Regions from separate parts of the Mesorhizobium sp. M7A.F.Ca.US.002.01.1.1 genome, predicted to be linked through region 1. Evidence: riboswitches for the same ligand, from Rfam matches in the RefSeq annotation. Region 1 holds a riboswitch; each other region holds the start of a gene.

Region 1 (4,765 bases):
CGATGAACGCCAGCGGCAGGAACCACACGATGCCCGAGACAAAGGCGACGCCGATCAACAGCAGCGTGTTGGCCAGATACATCGGATTGCGGGTGACGCCGAAGGGACCCGTGGTGACCAGGTGATCGGGTACAGCGTTGGGGTTGAGCGTGGTCTTGGCCCGGATCATGGTGCGGATCGCGGTGAACCAGAGTGCGGCGACGGCAAACAGCGCCACCCAGCCGGCCGCGAACAGGATATCGCCCAGCAGGTCGCCGATCCAGGGCAGGGGATAGAGCAGGCCCAGTGCGATGCTGACGGCGATGGCGGCGATGTAGATCAGCGGCGGCCACGGTATGAGCCCCGGCTTCGGCTGGTTCTCGGTCATTCGGCCCCTCCCTCCATCAACTTGCTGTCGGTCTTGGCGGTGCACATGCCGGCGAGATCGGACAAATGCGCTTTCCACTCCGCAGTCTGATCGTTGTTGTAGAGCCTATCAAGCGTGGACTCGCCCTCGAGCGTATCGAGCATGCAGACACAGTAGCTCGTACAGAACTCGGTGTCGCGCGACTGCTCGCAGGACAGCTGACAGGTTTTGAGGAAATTCACCTGCGGGGTTTCGACCTGCGCCGGCATGATCTGCGAGAACAGCCAGACGCAGCCGATCAGCAGCGGCTGGTGGATCAAATAGAAAGCCAGGCTGTGCCGGCCGATGAAGACCAGCGGGTTGGCCAAGCGACCGGGCGCCAGATTGGCAAGCCTGGCAAGCAGGCCGGCACCTGCGGCGAGTTTCGTCACCGCGATGCCCGCAAGTACGGCGCCGAACCACGGAAACAGCGGAACGTAGTCGTTGGAGCGCGGATTGGTCGCCGACAGGCCGACCCACCACAGCCATGGGTGATCGAAGGCCTCGAAGCGCAGATAGACGGGGGCGGCGATAACGAGCGCGGCGACGACAAGCGTCAGCAGCGCCGGCAGGCGCAGGAAGGCGAGACCGAGCAGGCTGGCCAGCGCGATCTCGTGCAAGATGCCGAAGAAGATGAAGCCGTCCGGAGTGGCTATGCGGGTGACGACCGAAATCGCGATCGCGGCTCCGGCGACCATGGCGAACCGCTTCCAAAAGCCGTTCCAGCGGATTTGTCGGCCGTGGGCGAGATACAGGCTGACGCCGACCAAGAACAGGAAGGTCGAGGCGATGCAGCGCGCGTAAATCTTCCACCAGCCGAAGGCGGTCAGGCCGGGATCGGTGTAGCCGAAGAACTCCAGATCCCAGGTGAAATGGTAGCTTGCCATGGCGATCAGCGCGATGCCGCGCACGATGTCGATGGCGACGATGCGCTTTGGTCGATCCTGAACGGGCGCGGTCGGCGTTTGGATGCTCATGGTCTCGCATTCTGATTCAGCCCCGCTGGAGGACTATCACGGTTGCCCAGGACAAAAGAAGACCGGCAACCCTGCCGATAACGCCGGATCAGCCGCGGCATTGGGCCAGTGCCGGAAAGCCTTTGGCCGGCTTCGCTTTTGCCGGATGCACGTCGGTTTCCTCTTATTGGCGCTGAGGTCGCCACGGCAGATTTGACCCGGTGAATCTGCTTCGGGGAAAGCAATGTCCACCCATGTGCGCCATCCGATCTGGCTACCGGCCCTCAAGGCCGCGGACGCGCGCACCTTCGCTTCGCTCTATGCGGTCGAATCCTTCGCCCGCGCCACGGTGTCGAGCGTCATCCCGATCCAAGCTTACGAGATCCTGCACAACGAGCAGATCGTCTCGATCCTCTACACCGTCGTGGCGATGCTCGGCCTGTCGGTGACATTGTTCATGCCGATGCTGATCCGCCGTTTCGCCCGGCGCTGGGTCTACACGGCGGGCGCCTGCCTGCTGGCCATCGGCTCGCTGTTCTTCGTCACCGACACGCTTGCCGGGCAACTGGCCGGCATGCTGTGCCGGGTGATGGGAGCCAGCGCGCTGTCGATCACGCTCAACCTCTACATCATGGACCACATCCGCAAGACCGACTTCATGCAGGCCGAATCGCTGCGCATGGCGTGGTCGATGCTGGCCTGGACCGGTGGGCCGACGCTCGGCATCTTCCTCTACACGCGCTTCGGCGTCTATGCCGCGCATGGCGCGGTGGCCGTGTTCGCGTTAGCGCTGCTGGCATTGTTCTGGACCTACCGGCTCGGCGACAACCCGTCGATCCGTCCCGGCAAGACGCGACCAGCCAATCCGCTCGCCAATATCGGCCGCTTCATCGCCCAGCCCAGGCTCAGGCTGGCCTGGCTGATCGCGTTTGGGCGCTCCTGTTTCTGGACGACGTTCTTCGTCTATGGGCCGCTGTTCATGGTCATTACGGGTGAGGGCAAGCTGGCCGGCGGCCTGCTGGTTTCGGCCGGCAACGCGCTTTTGTTCATGGCGATTTTCTGGGGCAAGGCGGGAAAGCGCTTTGGCGGCCGCAGGACCATGACATTTGCCTATTTCGCCATGTCGGTCGCGCTTCTGGCGGCGGGCTTCGTCGGCGAAACCGTGCCGCTGCTCACCGGCGCCTTCTTGCTCTGCGGCGCCTTCTTCACCATTGCGCTCGATGCGCTCGGCTCGACCGCCTTCATGCGCTCGGTGCGCTCCTATGAAAGATCGCAGATGGCGGCGGTCTATCGCACCTATCTCGACTTTTCCGAGCTGACGCCGCCGCTGGTCTATTCGGTGGTGCTGGCCTTCTTCGGCCTGGGCTCGGTGTTCGTCACGCTGGGCCTGCTGGCGGCGGTCTGCGGCTTCGTGACGTGGCGCTATCTGCCGAAATCGCTTTGACCTTCATGGCGCATTCGCAACGGTCGCCGGCGGAATTTGGTTTGCCGGACGCGAGGATTCTGCCTATAGTCGCCGGTGTCGCCGGTTCCATTTTGGAGCCAAGAGGGAATGCGGTAAGGGCGGATTTCGCCCAATGCCGTGGCTGCCCCCGCAACTGTGTGCGGTAGTCCTCTCCATATGCCACTGAAGATTTTTCTTCGGGAAGGTGGGGAAGGACGCTGATCCGTGAGCCAGGAGACCTGCCGGCGACAGGAAACTGACTTCGATGCCCTCGGGTGGAGGGCGAAAGGACAAGACATGACTACCGCTTCCGTCTCCCTCGGCGCTTCCGTCTCCTCGCAGTCGCGCTTCATGCAGCTCGCGCTTGCCGCGCTGCTCGGCATTTTCGTGATGGGCTTTGTCGGCTTCTCGCATATCGATGCGGTCCACAATGCGGCTCACGACTATCGCCATTCGATGGCATTTCCCTGCCACTGACGAGGGGCTGACATCATGAACCTGTTTCGCAACGTCGTGTTCATCGCGGCGATCGCAGGGCTCGTGGCCGGCGTCGTTCTTGCCTGCATGCAGGCCTATGCGACCGTGCCGCTGATCCTGAAGGCGGAGGTCTACGAACAGGCGGGCGGCGGGCATCACCATGACCATGCCGCTCCGGCAGCAACGAATAGCAATGCCATGAGCACAGCCGCTCCGGCCCCTGCCGAAGCGACTGCTGCGGCGGAAGACGAGGGCTGGGCGCCGGCAGACGGTTTCGAGCGTTTCGCCTTCAGCGTGCTTGCCAACATCGTCACCGGCATCGGCTTCGGGTTGATCCTGGTCGCGGTTTCCGAATTCGCCGGCGGCATCGGTGGTTGGCGCCAGGGCGTGTTCTGGGGCCTGGCCGGCTTTGCCGTGTTCACGCTGGCACCGGGCCTCGGCCTGCCGCCGGAACTGCCGGCCATGCCGGCCGCCGATCTCACCCAGCGCCAGATCTGGTGGTGGGCAACGGTGGCGGCAACCGCTGCCGGTCTCGGCCTGATCGCGTTCCGCAAGTCGCTGCCGCTGGCGATCCTTGCCGTCCTTTTGATCGTCGCACCGCATGTTGTCGGGGCACCGCAGCCCGACAGTTACGAGACGGCGATTCCGGAAGGGCTGCATCACCAGTTCGTGGTGGCGGTGACCGTGACCAATCTGGTGTTCTGGCTGGTGCTCGGCGCGGTTGTCGGCGTGGTGCGCGGCCGCTTCACCGGCACCGCGACCAGCCTGCGCGACAGCTTTGCCTGATCGCAAGACACTGACCTTCCTCATCGGCGGTGCGCGCTCCGGCAAGAGCGCGCGCGCCGAAATTTTGGCGACCGCCTTGCCGCCGCCCTGGACCTATATCGCCACGGCGCAAGCCTATGATGACGAGATGCGTGAGCGCATCGCGTTGCACCGGTCGCGGCGCGGCGAAGGCTGGACGACCATCGACGCACCGCTCGACCTCGCCGGCGCCCTTGCCGCCTTGCCGGACGATCGGCCGGTGCTTGTCGACTGCCTGACGCTGTGGCTGACCAACCATATGCTGGCCGAACACGATCTGGACCTTGAATGCCGGCGATTGGCGGAGGTGTTGTCGCGGCCGCGCGGACCCTGGTTCGTGGTGTCCAATGAAGTCGGCCAAGGCATCGTGCCGGACAATGCACTGGCGCGCCGCTTTCGCGATGCCGCCGGCCGGCTCAACCAGCAGGTCGCGGCGATTGCCGATACGGTGCTGCTGATGGTGGCGGGGCTGCCGCTCAAGGTGAAATGATATGACCGATATCGACAATAAGGACGAAGAGCGCCACCGCGCCAAGATGGCCAAGCGCAAGGCGGTGCAGGATGCCGAGGTGGCGAGCAAGACGGTCGAGAAGGGATTGCTCATCGTCAACACCGGCCCGGGCAAAGGCAAGACCACGGCCGCCTTCGGGCTGGCGCTGCGGATGCTCGGCTACGGCAAGCGCGTCGGTGTCGTCCAGT
Region 2 (4,765 bases), on a different contig from region 1:
GCAGATCGACCGGCTCGGCGAGGTCGTCGAGCGAGGCGGATGTCGTGGTTAGGATGTGCATCGCAATCCGTGTCCGAAATCAGCCGGCGAGTATACGCTCGATCGCCGGGCGGTTCAGCCCTTTCAGGCCGATGACGACGAGGCGCGAGCGGCGGTCGTCCTGCGCGGTCCAGGCGCGGTCATAGTAATGATTGACGAGGGGCCCGACGGCCTGCAGCAGCAGCCGCATCGGCTTGCCGCCGACCTCGACGAAGCCTTTTACACGCAGCACGTTCTCTTCCTCGGCGACGGTGGCGACGCGTTTTGCCAGTTCATCGGGATTGGCGACCGAGGCTATGTCGACAATGAAGGTGTCGAAGTCGTCATGCTCGTGGTCGAAGGCGCCGTCATGATGGGATTTGCGGTTCTCGATGTCGTCCTCGACGGCGAGACCGAGCCCGAGCAGCACGGAGGGATCGACCTTGCCATGCGAGGTCGGCACGATCTTCACTGCGCGGGCGGAGTGTTCGCCAATGATGGCATTGGCGCGGGCGGTGCCGGCGGCGTCCATCAGGTCGCTCTTCGACAGGATGATCAGGTCGGCGCAGGCGATCTGGTCCTCGAACAGTTCTTCCACCGGATCGTCGTGGTCGAGCGTCTCGTCCCCGGCGCGCTGCGCCTGGAGGGCCTCCATGTCGTTGGCGACGCGGCCTTCGGCCAATGCCGGTCCGTCGACCACGGCGATGACGCCATCGACGGTCACCCGGCTTTTCACGCTCGGCCACTGAAAGGCCTGGACCAGCGGCTTGGGCAGTGCCAGGCCCGAGGTTTCGATCAGGATATGGTCGACCTTCGGCGTCAGCGACAGGATTTGGTCGAGCGCCGGGACGAAATCATCGGCGACAGTGCAGCAGATACAGCCATTGGCCAGTTCTACGATGTTTTCCTCGGGGCAGGTGTCGATACCGCATCCCTTGAGGATCTCGCCATCGATGCCGATGTCGCCGAATTCGTTGACGATGATGGCGATGCGCTTGCCGCCGGCGTTTTCCAGGAGATGGCGGACCAGCGTCGTCTTGCCGGCGCCGAGGAAGCCGGTGACGACGGTGCAGGGAACGCGGGATACGGAAGTGGTCATGGTCAATCCTTCAGCATGTCGATGGGTGGAATGCGGGCCACGAGGCCGCGCTTGAGGCTATCGGGGCGGCCACGCCACGGGATCAGGCCATCTTTCGAGGTGGCGAAGAGCTTTGCGCCTGTCACGAGGTCGGCGCCGCTGGTCGCGGTCAGGTCGCCGAAGACATAGCTCCAGCAGCCGTCGCGCAGGATCGCGGCGCTGAGGCGCCGCTTGCAATTGCCAAGGCATTCGACGCTGCGGATGCGGATATCGTCGCCAGCGGCGGCGCGGCGCGTGTCGTCCGTCAGCAACTCGCCGGCGCGGGGATGAGCGTCGGAGCCGGTCTCATTGCGGCAGGAGCCGCAGACGATGATGGTGACGCCGGCCAAGGCATCATCATGGCCGGACGAAATATCCGCTGTGCCAGCCGAAAAACTGCTGTCGTGGTCCAAAGATCGGGCTCCTTGCCCGGAAACCCGCCGGGCGATCGGATTCTACAGTCGCAGACGGCAGGTCTCCTGGCTCGCGAGTCATCGCCTTGGGTAGCCGCCTTCCCGGGAATTCCCAGTGGTTTTCGGCCTTGGCTCTTCGCTTACAGTTGCGGGGACAGCCGCGGATTTGGGATTTTGCCCCGCACCGCATTCCCTCTTAGCCCTTGCCGTTGCGGGCAAGGGACCATCTGGAACCGGATTTAGGCTTTTGCGGGCGGCGGTGTCAACGCGAGCTTACGACACCGCTATGTCGGCCAGCGCCGGCCCCAAATCCCCGGCAGGCGTCACTTCGATGCGTTCGAGCCCGAGCCAACCCTGCATCTGCTTCAATTCCTCGAACAGCTCCGCAGCGGTTTCAGGCGGCGCACCGGGCTCCGCATAGGCTGCATGGACGCGCAGTATGCTGGCCGGGCGATCGGCCTTGAGGTCGACGCGTGCCACGATCCTGTCGCCGAGCAGGAACGGCAGGACATAATAGCCGTATTGCCGCTTGTCGGCCGGCGTGTAGATCTCAATGCGGTAGTGGAAGTCGAACAGCCGCTCTGTGCGCGAGCGTTCGAAGACGACAGGATCGAACGGCGCCAGCAGGGCGCGGGCCTCGATCTTGCGCGGCAGACGCGCGTCTTTATGAAGATAGGCGGGCTTGTCCCACCCTTCGACGCGCACCGGCAGCAACTCGCCCGTTTCAACCAGTTCCTCCAGCCGGCCTTTCATATCGGCCGGCGACAGGCGGAAATAATCGCGCAAATCGCCTGAAGTCGCCACGCCGTGGGCGCGGGCGGAAATGCGCAGCAATTCGCGGTGCGCGTCCTCAGGCGTCGGCACCGGCAGGTCGAGGATCGCCTGCGGCAGCACGCGCTCGGGCAGGTCATAGAAGCGCTCGAAACCGCGGCGGTGCGCCGTGGTGATGCGGCCGGCCCAGAACAGCCATTCGAAGGCGTGTTTGGCATGGCTCCAGCCCCACCAGCCGCCCGAACCTTTCTGGCCCTCCAGCGCGGAAGCGGCGATCGGGCCGCGCTCGGCGACCTCGCGGTAGATCTCTTCGATGTAGGCGGCGTGCTCGCGGCCCCATTTGGCGAGACCCAGATACATTTCCTCGCCCCGCTCGGCGCGCTGCATGCGCCAGCGCATCAGCGGGTATGTCTCGACCGGCAGGAAGGAGGCCTCGTGCGCCCAATATTCGAAAACCATGCGCTTGCGCGTCACGGCCGCGTTGTCGAGCAGCGAGAACGGGTAGGGGCCAAGGCGCGAATAGAGCGGCATATAATGAGCGCGCACCACCGCGCTGACGGAATCGATCTGCAACAGGCCGGTGCGGGAGAGCGTGCGGGCAAAATGCCGGCGGTCGGGCGTGCCGGTCGGGCGAGGATCGAGGAACCCTTGGGCGGCAAGGGCGATGCGCCGGGCCATCGGGAGCGAGATCTTTTCCTTCATGCAGGTATCACTTTGACGTGTTTTGACCGAGGGTCGAATGGCTGATTCCAACCCATGCTAGCAGGGTTTTGGCGGCATCCATGTCAGGAGGGAAAAGTGGAGTAAAAAGCGAAGGAAATCAAACAGGAGCGGATCGGACCAGTTTGCCGCGATATGCCGTCCAGGTCGATGTTTTGAACAAGGTTTGACTTGCTTCGCTGGAAGTGCTGCGCTAACCCTCGCCGCGTTGCAGCATAGGCCCTTAAAACGGTTCAGCGGTTAAACTGTCACGCTTCCGCATTAGGGTCCGGTGCTGTAATCAACGTGGATTGGCGCCAACGGAAAGCCGAGCATGAACGCACTCTTGAGCTCATACCTGCCCATCGTCCTGTTCATAGGCGTGGCGCTGGTTGTCGGCCTGGCGCTGCTGGCCGCGCCCTTCCTGGTGGCCTACCGCAATCCCGATCCCGAAAAGCTTTCCGCCTACGAGTGCGGTTTCAACTCGTTCGACGACGCCCGCATGAAGTTCGACATCCGTTTCTACCTGGTGTCGATCCTGTTCATCATCTTCGACCTGGAAGTAGCCTTCCTGTTTCCGTGGGCGGTGTCGTTTTCGAAGATCGGCATGCTCGGTTTCTGGTCGATGATGGTTTTTTTGGCGGTGCTGACCATCGGCTTTGCCTATGAATGGAAAAAAGGAGCGCTGGAATGGGATTGAACGACAGTTCAGGCACCCTCGTCGCGCCGAAGCCCAAGGGCATCATCGATCCCAACACCGGCAGGCCGGTGGGGGAGGACGATCCCTTCTTCCTCGAGATCAACAACGAGTTGGCCGACAAGGGCTTTCTGGTCACTTCGACCGAGGCGCTCATCACCTGGGCGCGCAGCGGGTCGCTGATGTTCATGACGTTCGGCCTCGCCTGCTGCGCGGTCGAGATGATCCACACCTCGATGCCGCGCTATGATTCGGAGCGGTTCGGCGTCGCGCCGCGTGCGTCTCCGCGCCAGTCCGACATCATGATCGTCGCCGGCACGCTGACCAACAAGATGGCGCCGGCGCTGCGCAAGGTCTACGACCAGATGCCGGAGCCGCGCTACGTCATCTCGATGGGCTCCTGCGCCAATGGCGGCGGCTATTACCACTATTCCTATTCGGTGGTGCGCGGCTGCGACCGCATCGTGCCGGTCGACATCTATGTGCCCGGCTGCCCGCCGAGCGCCGAAGCGCTGCTCTACGGCATTCTTCTCTTGCAGAAGAAGATCCGCCGCACCGGCACGATCGAACGGTAAATCCATGACCGCATCCCTGAGCGAACTGTCGACCTATCTCGGCGAGAAGCTGATCGGCCGCGTGAACGAGGCTGATATCGCCTATGGCGAACTCACCATCCATGTCGAGCCGCGCGATCTGGTCGAGGTGATGACCTTCCTGCGCGACGACGCGCGCTGCCAGTTCATCTCGATCATCGATGTCTGCGGCGCCGACTATCCGTCGCGGGCCAAGCGTTTCGACGTCGTCTATCACCTGTTGTCGCCGAAGCAGAATGTGCGCATCCGCGTCAAGGTGCAGGCCGACGAGGAAACCATGGTGCCGTCGATCACCGGCGTCTATCCCGGCGCCGACTGGTTCGAACGCGAGACCTACGATCTCTACGGCGTTTTGTTCTCCGGCCATCCCGACCTGCGCCGCCTGCTGACCGACTATGGCTTCGAAGGCCATCCCTTGCGCAAGGATTTCCCGCTGACCGGCTTCGTCGAGGTGCGC
Region 3 (4,765 bases), on a different contig from region 1:
ACGAAGCGTATGCTTGTTAAATAGAGCATACGCCGCGTATGTCAATTGGCATACGTTACGTATGTGAATAGGGCCAGAAGCCATGCACAGACCCCGCAAGGAGATGATCGCCGAGACGCGCGCAAAGCTGATCGCGGCGGCCCGCCATGCCTTCGGCACAACAGGCTATGCGGAAGCCTCGATGGATGATTTCACCGCTTCGGCCGGGCTGACGCGCGGCGCGCTCTATCATCATTTCGGCGACAAGAAGGGGCTGCTGCAGGCGGTCATAGCCCAGATCGACGGCGAGATGGCGGCGCGCATCAATGAGGTCGCGTCGAGAGCGCCGACCCGCTGGCAGCATTTCGTCGACGAGTGCTCGACCTATATCGAGATGGCGCTGGAGCCGGAAATCCAGCGCATCATGTTCCGGGATGGCCCGGCCGTGCTGGGGGATCCAGCGCAATGGCCGAATGCCAGTGCGTGCATCGTGTCAATGACCGACCATCTGACCGCGCTGCAGGAGGAGGGGGTCGTTGTCTCGAGCCTCGACCCCGAGACGGCCTCGCGACTGATCAACGGAGCGAGCAGCCAGGCAGCGCAACGGATCGCCAATTCGGACGACCCCGAAGCGACGTCCAAGAAGGTGGTGACGGCGTTCAAGCAACTGCTCGAAGGCCTGCTCAAGAAGCCGGATCCGCAGTCGAATTGAAGTTCCCACCGGAGCTTTTCGTGCCGGCAGCTGTTCCCGATAGGAATTTTTTCTCGACACCTGCCCTCAGCTAAGGTACATATTCGTCCATGGTGGTGATTTGCGCCGGTGACCCGCCGCACAGGCGGGTTTTTCGTTTGATGCTCCGTCAGACAATGCGCCGGCGAAAGGCTGCGAAAGAAAACCGTTGCCCAGAATTCGTCGCCCTGTGGTGCCAGGGCCGGCAATTGACAATCGTCGGGTTGAGTTCATCCTCTTCCACCATCTCTGAGGCGGAGATTCGGGGCACATGTGGGATTTCGAGATCGGCCGGTCGGTGTCCATCATGATGCGGACCTGGCCGTTCATCGTCTTTCGTATGATCGTCTATTTCGGCATCACGCTGGCCTACATCATGGCGACCGGCACCGGTGCCTCGGTCGGCTATGGTGTCGGCCATATCTCCACCGATCCCGACGGGCCCATGTCCTTTGCCCTGTGGGGCGGCGTGGTCGGGTTTGGCATCGTCTCGATCGCGGTCTACTGGATCCGTGAATACATCCTCTATATCGTCAAGGCCGGCCACATCGCCGTCATGGTTCATCTGATCGACGGCCGCGACATTCCCGGCGGTCAGGACCAGATCGCCTACGCCAGGGATGTCGTCACCCAGCGTTTTGCCGAGGCCAATATCCTTTTCGTCGTCGACCAACTCGTCAAGGGTGCCATCCGCGCCATCACCGGCCTGCTCGGCGGTATCGCCGCCTTCCTGCCGATACCGGGCCTGAGCGGCCTGGTCTCCTTCATCAACACGGTGATCCGCCTGTCGCTGACCTATGTCGACGAGATCATCCTCGGCTACAACATCCGCATCAATTCAGCCTCACCCTTCGAGACGGCGCGCCAAGGCGTCGTGCTCTATGCCCAGAACGGCAAGGTCATGGTCAAGAACGCCGTCTGGCTGGCGGTCATCATGTGGGGCGTGTCGTTCGTCATCTTTCTGATGATGCTGGCGCCTGCCGGCGCCATTCTGTTCCTGATGCCCGGCCAGCTCGCCGGCTGGGCCTTCGTGCTCGCCATCGTCTTCGCCTGGGCGTTCAAGGCGGCCTTCATCGAGCCTTTCGCCATCGCTTGCCTGATGCAGGTCTATTTCAAGACCATCGCGGGCCAGGTGCCGGATCCGGCCTGGGACGCCCGGTTGGCCGAGGCGTCGTCGAAGTTCAGGGAGCTCAAGGACAAGGCGCTCGCCTCCTTCGGCGGTTCGCGCTGGGGTACGGCCGGCGCCACACCCTGATCGGCCGGGCAGGTGGTGTCTGGTGAGGCAGAAACGGTGTTGAGGCGCGCCACGGTGGACTTGAGCTGTGCCTCGCCTTGCCCGGAAAACGTCTCGCTCATGATCAGTTCCGGCAGCGGCAGCCGCCGTCCCCAACCATGCGTTTCAAGGTCCGGTTTGGAAGCGAACTCGGAAACACGGCCGACGCAGAGATAGGCGATTGGCGTTACGTGATCCGGAATGGCCAACAGCCGCTTCAGCGCCTCAGCCTCGATGATGCTCACCCAGCCGACGCCAACGCCCTCGGCACGCGCGGCCAGCCAGAAATTCTGCACCGCGCAGACGGTGCTGTAGAGATCCATCTCCGGATTGTGCCAGCGTCCCAGCGGCGAACCCTTCGAGCGCTGCCGGTCGCAAGTGATGCAGATGTTGAGCGCGCTTTCGCAGATGCCTTCCAGCTTGAGCTTGCGGTACAGCGCCTGTTTTTCCGCCTCGATCGCCGGCAGTTCCTGCTCGCGCGCGGCCAGGAACAGGTCGCGCACCTCCGCTCGTCGTCCGGCATCGCGAATGACAATGAAATTCCATGGCTGCATGAAGCCGACCGATGGCGCGTGATGGGCGGCAAGCAGCAGCCGCGCCAGCACGTCGTCATCGATCGCGTTGGGCAGGAAATGGCTGCGCACGTCGCGCCGCGTGAACATGGCGCGATAGACCGCATCGCGCGCATTCTGGTCGAATCCATCGTCAATGGCAGCGGTCATATGTTCCGGCATCGCTTGTCCCCTTGCGATTGCAGATTCAAAACGGTCAGAGCGTACGCTGTGCGTCCAAATGGACGCACGTCGCTCTGATGCCACCCGCCCGACCATGCGGATGACGATGCCTGCCAGGCCGGTCTTCTGGCTTGGGATCAACCCGCGTCCGGTGCCTTCCCGTCATCGACAGTGGCATTTACCGGCGCGGTCCCCCTCACAGCGTTGGGCACGCCACGGAATTCAACCGTGTTCCCGATTCTCCCGCTTGCGGCGGGCACCAGGCAGTACCAAGGACTTTACGCCGAAGCGCCGGCGGGGCCAATGCCTGCGGCGACACGAATGGACGCAGGCGCGATTTTCCCCAGTCATCGGCCGCCCGTGCATGGCCTTTGTCGATCGGGGTCACTAGATTAGGACGATGACCACCCGTCTCTACACGCATCCGATCTTCCTCGAGCATCTCACGCCGCCCGGACATCCCGAGCGGCCCGACCGCCTGCGCGCCATCGAGCGCGTGCTCGATGAGGAAGCCTTTGCCGCGCTCGATCGTATCCAGGCGCCGGAAGGCGACGAGGCCACCATCCTCTACGCGCATCCCGCCGATTTCGTCGCCCGCGTGCGCGCCGCCATCCCCGACGAGGGGATTGCCCGCATCGATGCCGACACCACTGCCAGTCCGAAGAGCTGGCAAGCGGCGATCACCGCGATCGGCGCCGCCAACGCCGCCGTCGATGATGTCTTTTCGGGCCGCGCCGACAACGTCTTCGTCGCCGCCCGGCCGCCCGGCCATCATGCCGAAAAGACCACGGCCATGGGCTTCTGCCTGTTCAACACGGCGGCGATCGCGGCGCGTTATGCGCAGAAGAAACACGGTGTCGAGCGCGTTGCCATCGTCGACTGGGACGTGCATCACGGCAATGGCACGCAGGATATTTTCTGGGACGATCCCTCGGTGCTCTATTGCTCGACACACCAGATGCCGCTTTATCCCGGCACCGGAGCGAAGACCGAAACGGGCGCCGGCAATATCGTCAACGCACCGCTGGCGCCGCAGACCGGCAGCGAAGTGTTTCGCGATGCCTTCCTGTCGCGCGTCCTGCCCGCGCTCGACAATTTCGCGCCCGACCTGATCATCATTTCGGCCGGGTTCGACGCGCACCACCGCGATCCGCTGGCCGAGATCAATCTGACCGAGGATGATTTCGACTGGGCGACCGGCCAGTTGATGCAGCGCGCGGCACGCCACAGCGGCAACCGGCTCGTAAGCCTGCTCGAGGGCGGCTACGATCTGCAGGGATTGGCATTTTCGGTCGCCGCCCATGTCGGGCGACTGATGAAAGGATGAATGATGGCTGGTGAGACCAACGAAGACGTCAAGGCGATGAGCTTCGAGCAGGCACTCGATGCGCTGGAGAAGATCGTCGATGATCTGGAGCGTGGCGACGTGCCGCTCGACCAGTCGATCAGGATCTATGAACGTGGCGAGGCGCTGAAGGCGCATTGCGACCGGCTGCTGAAGGCCGCCGAGGACAAGGTCGAGAAGATCAGGCTGTCGCGCGACGGCAAGCCGGTTGGAACGGAGCCGCTCGACGCGGATTGAGGCCGGTCCGAACGATGGCCTCGCCTCACCGGTTTTTGGACATGATCATGATCGAGGCTATAACTCGTTCCGATTGAAACAGCTCAAGGACAAGAGGAGATACGGAAGCGATGTGCAGAAACATCAAGACCCTGTTCAATTTTGATCCGCCGGCAACCAATGACGAGGTGCGCGACGCGGCCCTTCAGTTCGTCCGCAAGCTGAGCGGAACGACGCGACCCTCGAAGCAGAACCAGCACGCCTTCGATCATGCCGTCGACGCCATCGCGGCCTCGGCGCGCGAACTGCTCGATTCCCTGGAAACCCATCAGCATCCGCGCAATCGCGAAGAGGTGGCGGCCAAGCTGCGGGCAAAGGCGGCCATCCGCTTTGCCTGATGCGGCCAGGCGGCCTTCGACCACCGACAAGGAGAGTCCATGAGCTTCTTCCCCGGGAAAGACCCTGAGGTGGGCGATGCGTTCGCCAGC
Region 4 (4,765 bases), on a different contig from region 1:
CTGCTTGAGTGTTGAAAACAACGGGCGGGCAGTCACGCCGTTGGAGAGGTCGACCAGCACATAATCGTCGCCGACGCTGTCCAGCCCGTGGAGGAGGCCGGCGGCGACGGTCCCGGATTTCCCGGCGCCGCCCGCGCCGGCCAGCAGTACGCCCCTGCCTTTGGTGCCGAGCGTCCCCGCATGGGCCAGCCGCATGCCACGTGCCGCATATTCCCAATGGAGGAAGGGGCGCAGCGGCGCTCCCGGCTCCCACGGTGGAAAGGCATCGGCCGAGGCCATCAATTGCACGCCAACGCGACGTTGCGGATCATAGAACTGCCAGAAATCCAGGTCATGGAAATGGTTGCCGCGCAATCCGGCTTCCGCCAGCCTGGTGGCGAAGCCATGCTGCGTGAAGGGTCCTTGGCCCCATCTGGCCGGTGCCGCGATGCCGTCAATGCCGGGATGTGCGACGAAGATGCGGCAGATGTCGGCAGGCGCTCGGTTGTCCGCAGCCGTGACAAAGCCATGAGCGAAGGCATCCGCCAACGCGCCGGCACTCACATGAGTGGTCAACTCCAGATGCGGCAAGCCCACCTTGCAGGTCAGTGGATAATGCGCGGCGCTGCTCTGCGCTTGCGCCAGGACATGACGTGCGTAGTCAGTCAGGTTTTCGAGAGTGACGTTTGGCATGGTCTGCCTGTTCCGGAGCTGTCCGGCAACGAGAGCCTGGCGGGCGCCTCAGTTGGCCTGCTTCACTGCGGGCCAGCCGAGGGGCTCCTCGACCTCGTGGATGGGATCGACGACAATGAGGTCGGCAAGGTCGTCATGGATGTCGACCTTGAGGGGCTCGCCGGCAGCGGCGAGCTGAGCCAGCAATTCGCTGGGAACCGGTCTTGCCACGCCATCGGTTGCGGCCGCCAGCAAACCGAATTCGAGCAATTGTGAAACAAAGCCGTCAATCGCGGCGGCATCGAGGGCGCCAATCCCGGTCGCGGCGCCGACCAGTTCGGAGGCAGGCACGCCGGACGACAGTGCATCCCAAAGCCTGCTGCCTGAATCAGAGAAGCCGAAATATTTACCGGTGGTCAGGTCGAGAACGACGGCTTCGCCATCGAAGGATTCAAAGACGATATCCTTGCTGGCAATGGCATATACGCCGGATTGTCGCATGTTTGCTCCCCGCCGAAGCAGGCCGCGGAGATGATCTTCGGCCCCTACGGTCAACCCCACCGTTGCAGGCGTCTAACCATTTGCAGGGTTTTTGGCAAGATGGCGTAGGCCCGGCCGAGCGCAGCTGCAGGCCGCGCGGGCATGGACAGTCTCTGACCGTGCCTGCCGGTCACGCCTCGATTTCAAGCGCCGAAAGCGGCTTCGAGCAACAGGCGAGGATAAAGCCGTCCTCGATTTCGTGATCGAGGATGCCGCCATTGTGGCTCATCTCGACGTCGCCCGCGACCTTCCTCACCTTGCAGGTGCCGCACAGGCCGAACTCGCAGGCGGCGGGAATCCGCACCCCCGAGGCGCGTGCCGTCTGCAGCACCGTCTGGCCGGCGACGCATTCGGCATCGACATCGGAATGCGAGAACCGGATCGGTGTCACGGCCTCCACGGTGGCAGCGGCGCCGTCTTCCGCCGGCGGCGAGAACGGCGCCGGGATCTCCTCCACGGCAGGCGCGGCAAAGCTTTCCTGATGGTATTTCGTCATGTCGAAGCCGGCTGCGTCCAGCATGCCACGCACGGCGCGCATGAAAGGATCGGGGCCGCAGCAGAAAATCTCGCGCTCGCGGAAATCGGGCGCCAGCAATGGCAGCCGGATCGCGTCGATGCGGCCCATATGGCCGAACCAGCCCTCGCGGCTCGACCGCTCCTCGATCATGAAGCCGAGCGACAGCCCAGGCATGCGGCTGCCGAGCAGTTCGAGCTCCTTGCGGAAAATGATCTCTTCCGGGCGGCGCGCGCAGTTGACGAAGCCGACATCGGTCCATGGCGCGCAGTCGTTCAGCCAGCGCAGCATCGACATCATCGGCGTCACGCCGGAACCGGCCGAAATGAACAGATATTTGGCGGCCGGGTGGCTATGCAGCGAGAAGTCGCCGGTCGGCCCATAGGCCTTGACGTGCGAACCGGGCGTCAGATGGTCGAACATCCAGCGCGTACCGGTGCTGCCCGCCTGCGCCTTGACCGTCACCGCGATCGAGAACGGCCGCGACGGCGAGGACGACAGCGTGTAGGTGCGCATCAGCGGCCCGTCCGATGTCGGCAGTTCCAGAGTCACGAACTGCCCCGGTTTGTAGCGGAACCAGGTCTGGTTGTCGGAGCGGAAGGTGAAGGTCTTCACGTCAGGCGCTTCGTCGCTGACGCCGATCACTTCCAGCACCTGCAGCCTGTCGTTCCAGGGCGTCATCTGGTCGAGATGGCGATAGAGGCCAAGGTCCGTCATCGCATTCATCCTCTTATCCCCTGGGCTAGGCGACGCTGCGCAGGGCCGGCCGGCCGCCTTCGGCAAGGCGCGGCCCGATGAACGACGCGTACCACTCGACGAACTGGATCACGCCGCCCTCATGCAGCTCCGAATAGGGGCCTGGTTCATAGGCAGGCGACAGGATGCCGAAGGCGTTTTCCTCGACGATGCGGCGGTCCTGGTCGTTGGTCTCGGTCCAGACATGGGTGAGCTCAGCGAGGTCGTAGTCGACGCCTTCGACCGCATCCTTGTGGACGAGCCATTTCGTTGTCACCGCGGTTTCCGTGGCACTGATCGGCAGCACGCGGAAGGTAACGGCGTGGTCGCCGAGGATATGGTTCCAGGTCGTCGGATAGTGATAGAGCAGCAAGGAGCCGATGCGGTCGGTTGAAACGCTGTCGGACAGGTTCTTCTGGACCGCCCGTTTTCCCGTCATGGTGTAGCTGACGGCATCGCGCAGCAAGGGCGCGCGGGTGGCGCGGTACTGCCCTGCCGGATCGATGCGGAATTTGCTCGGCAAGCCTGATGCCTCGCATCTGGCCCAGTGTGCGACCATTTCAGGGTCGCTGTCGGCGCCATGGACGCCGGTTATGGTTGGAGCCTCGGGGAAGGTCTTGCACAACTCGGGATGATTGGCGGCGCAGTGGTAGCACTCGCGGTTGTTTTCCCAGACCAGCTTCCAGTTGCCCTTCTCGACGATCGTGCTCTCGAAGGCGATCTTTGCTTCACGCAGCCGGTGCGGCAAAAGATAGGGTTCGATCATCGCCCGCATCGGCGCGAAATCTGCCGGTTCCTTGGCCAGGCAGATGAAGATGTAGCCGCCGACGCTCTCGCAGGCGACCGGCTTCAGGCCGAAATCACTCTTGTCGAAACCGTCGGCCATCTGGCGGGCAAACAGCAGGCGGCCGTCCAGCTCGTAGGTCCACTGATGATACGGGCAGACGAGCTTTGCCGCGGTACCCTTCTCCGTGTTGCACACGCGGCTGCCGCGATGGCGGCAGGAATTGTGGAAGGCGTTGATCTTGCCGTGCTGGTCGCGGACAAGGACGACCGGATAATCGCCGACCTGCACGGTGATGTAGCTGCCCGGCTTCGGCAGTTCGCAATCATGGCCGATGAACAGCCAGTCGCGATACCAGATCAGCTCCATGTCGAGCTTGAAGTAGTCCGGATCGGTGTAGAAGGGCTGCTCCAGCGAAAAGCCTTGCCGGCGCCCCTTCAGGAGCCTCAGCATGTCGTTGCGGATATCCATGTCCTGTCCTCGTTTCTAAGGACTGAACTGGTGGTGATGGAGGAAGGATTGAAACACAGGCCGGCTGTGTGCCGGACATGCGCTATCCACCTCTTGACCGCCCACCGCGATCAGTCGAGTCTAAAAATCTCGGGCTGGTTTCCGGGCTCTGGAGTTGTCCTTGCGGACCATCGCGACACCTTCCCAGGCGGTTGCCCAGTGGTCTCCCGTTGCGACTTGAACTCCACCACCGTTGCGGGGGCAGCGCCGGATTCTGACCGGCTTCCCAATTCTCCGCCTCGTCGTCACGAAGCGGCACCTGAGATGGTATGATCTAACCACGATCGCGGGCGCGCCGTCGGCATGAAAACGACATCGTATCCATGCGGCGCGACACGGCATGCGAAACGCTACTGCAGCTCGTCGCGGGCCGAGATCCCACCTCCCGGGCGGCCATTTGCCGGCTGCGATCTTTCCGAATCCGACCCTTCGCGGGGGGTCAAAAAAGGTTAATGGTTTCGAAAAGTGACTATTAGCTCGCCCTAAAATCGAACCGAACGGTTCGTTTCTGTTGACGGTGCGTGCAGGACGGTGTGAACGCTGGGCCTCTGAAACAGTCAGTGATCCATCAGGTGGCTACACCTAACACACTGATATGAAGAAGAAAAATGCATCCTTAGATTCCATTGGCACAATTTCAAGGTGGGGATTCATGGTCCACACGGAACAACTTCGTGATTGGAAAAGACGACCTTGCCCTCCCACATCGGGGCTGTCCGAACGACGCGATTTCATTTCCAAGACACGCCGCTAGACGGACGGAAAAAAGACGATACTGGAGTACCAAAAATGAAAAAGATCATTCTCACTGCCGCAGCCCTTCTGGCCATTTCCGGCAGCGCCTTCGCTGGTAGCGACCACTACGGTTCGAACGCCGCGGCAGCCACTGCTGTCGACAGCTCGTACACCGCTTCGACCAAGAAGTCGGAACCGGCTGCTCAGGCGCCTGCCCAGGGTGCTGACCGCAACCTCTTCGGCAACAACTAACAGCCGATTCCCAGTTTTCCGGTCGACGGCGGGCTCGCCCGCCG

What was found. Region 1 has a riboswitch for cobalamin ahead of EN932_RS23800 (CbtB domain-containing protein). Riboswitches for the same ligand answer to the same signal wherever they lie in the genome.
Region 2: it holds a riboswitch for cobalamin, as region 1 does, so the genes downstream of both, EN932_RS20655 (DUF1636 family protein) here and EN932_RS23800 (CbtB domain-containing protein) in region 1, are expected to answer to the same signal.
Region 3: it holds a riboswitch for cobalamin, as region 1 does, so the genes downstream of both, bluB (5,6-dimethylbenzimidazole synthase) here and EN932_RS23800 (CbtB domain-containing protein) in region 1, are expected to answer to the same signal.
Region 4: it holds a riboswitch for cobalamin, as region 1 does, so the genes downstream of both, EN932_RS18585 (aromatic ring-hydroxylating dioxygenase subunit alpha) here and EN932_RS23800 (CbtB domain-containing protein) in region 1, are expected to answer to the same signal.

What each region holds. Positions count from the first base shown of each region.
Region 1 is NZ_RZQE01000290.1:1,534-6,298, reverse strand. It holds gene EN932_RS23815 (isoprenylcysteine carboxylmethyltransferase family protein) at 1-367, opposite strand, end outside; gene EN932_RS23810 (DUF1624 domain-containing protein) at 364-1,362, opposite strand; gene EN932_RS23805 (MFS transporter) at 1,586-2,785, shown strand; cobalamin riboswitch at 2,851-3,047, shown strand; gene EN932_RS23800 (CbtB domain-containing protein) at 3,083-3,262, shown strand; gene EN932_RS23795 (CbtA family protein) at 3,278-4,048, shown strand; gene cobU (bifunctional adenosylcobinamide kinase/adenosylcobinamide-phosphate guanylyltransferase) at 4,041-4,556, shown strand; gene cobO (cob(I)yrinic acid a,c-diamide adenosyltransferase) at 4,558-4,765, shown strand, end outside.
Region 2 is NZ_RZQE01000222.1:327-5,091, reverse strand. It holds gene cobN (cobaltochelatase subunit CobN) at 1-61, opposite strand, end outside; gene cobW (cobalamin biosynthesis protein CobW) at 80-1,117, opposite strand; gene EN932_RS20655 (DUF1636 family protein) at 1,120-1,548, opposite strand; cobalamin riboswitch at 1,587-1,791, opposite strand; gene EN932_RS20650 (winged helix-turn-helix domain-containing protein) at 1,822-3,021, opposite strand; gene EN932_RS20645 (NADH-quinone oxidoreductase subunit A) at 3,353-3,718, shown strand; gene EN932_RS20640 (NADH-quinone oxidoreductase subunit B) at 3,709-4,290, shown strand; gene EN932_RS20635 (NADH-quinone oxidoreductase subunit C) at 4,295-4,765, shown strand, end outside.
Region 3 is NZ_RZQE01000115.1:3,104-7,868, forward strand. It holds gene EN932_RS14115 (TetR/AcrR family transcriptional regulator) at 83-691, shown strand; gene EN932_RS14120 (hypothetical protein) at 981-1,964, shown strand; partial or broken gene bluB (5,6-dimethylbenzimidazole synthase) at 2,087-2,812, opposite strand; cobalamin riboswitch at 2,815-2,995, opposite strand; gene EN932_RS14130 (histone deacetylase family protein) at 3,117-4,043, shown strand; gene EN932_RS14135 (exodeoxyribonuclease VII small subunit) at 4,047-4,298, shown strand; gene EN932_RS14140 (DUF2277 domain-containing protein) at 4,409-4,675, shown strand; gene EN932_RS14145 (pirin family protein) at 4,715-4,765, shown strand, end outside.
Region 4 is NZ_RZQE01000183.1:5,997-10,761, forward strand. It holds gene EN932_RS18570 (serine kinase) at 1-672, opposite strand, end outside; gene EN932_RS18575 (PqqD family protein) at 721-1,152, opposite strand; gene EN932_RS18580 (hybrid-cluster NAD(P)-dependent oxidoreductase) at 1,322-2,422, opposite strand; gene EN932_RS18585 (aromatic ring-hydroxylating dioxygenase subunit alpha) at 2,448-3,695, opposite strand; cobalamin riboswitch at 3,810-4,012, opposite strand; gene EN932_RS18590 (DUF680 domain-containing protein) at 4,524-4,721, shown strand.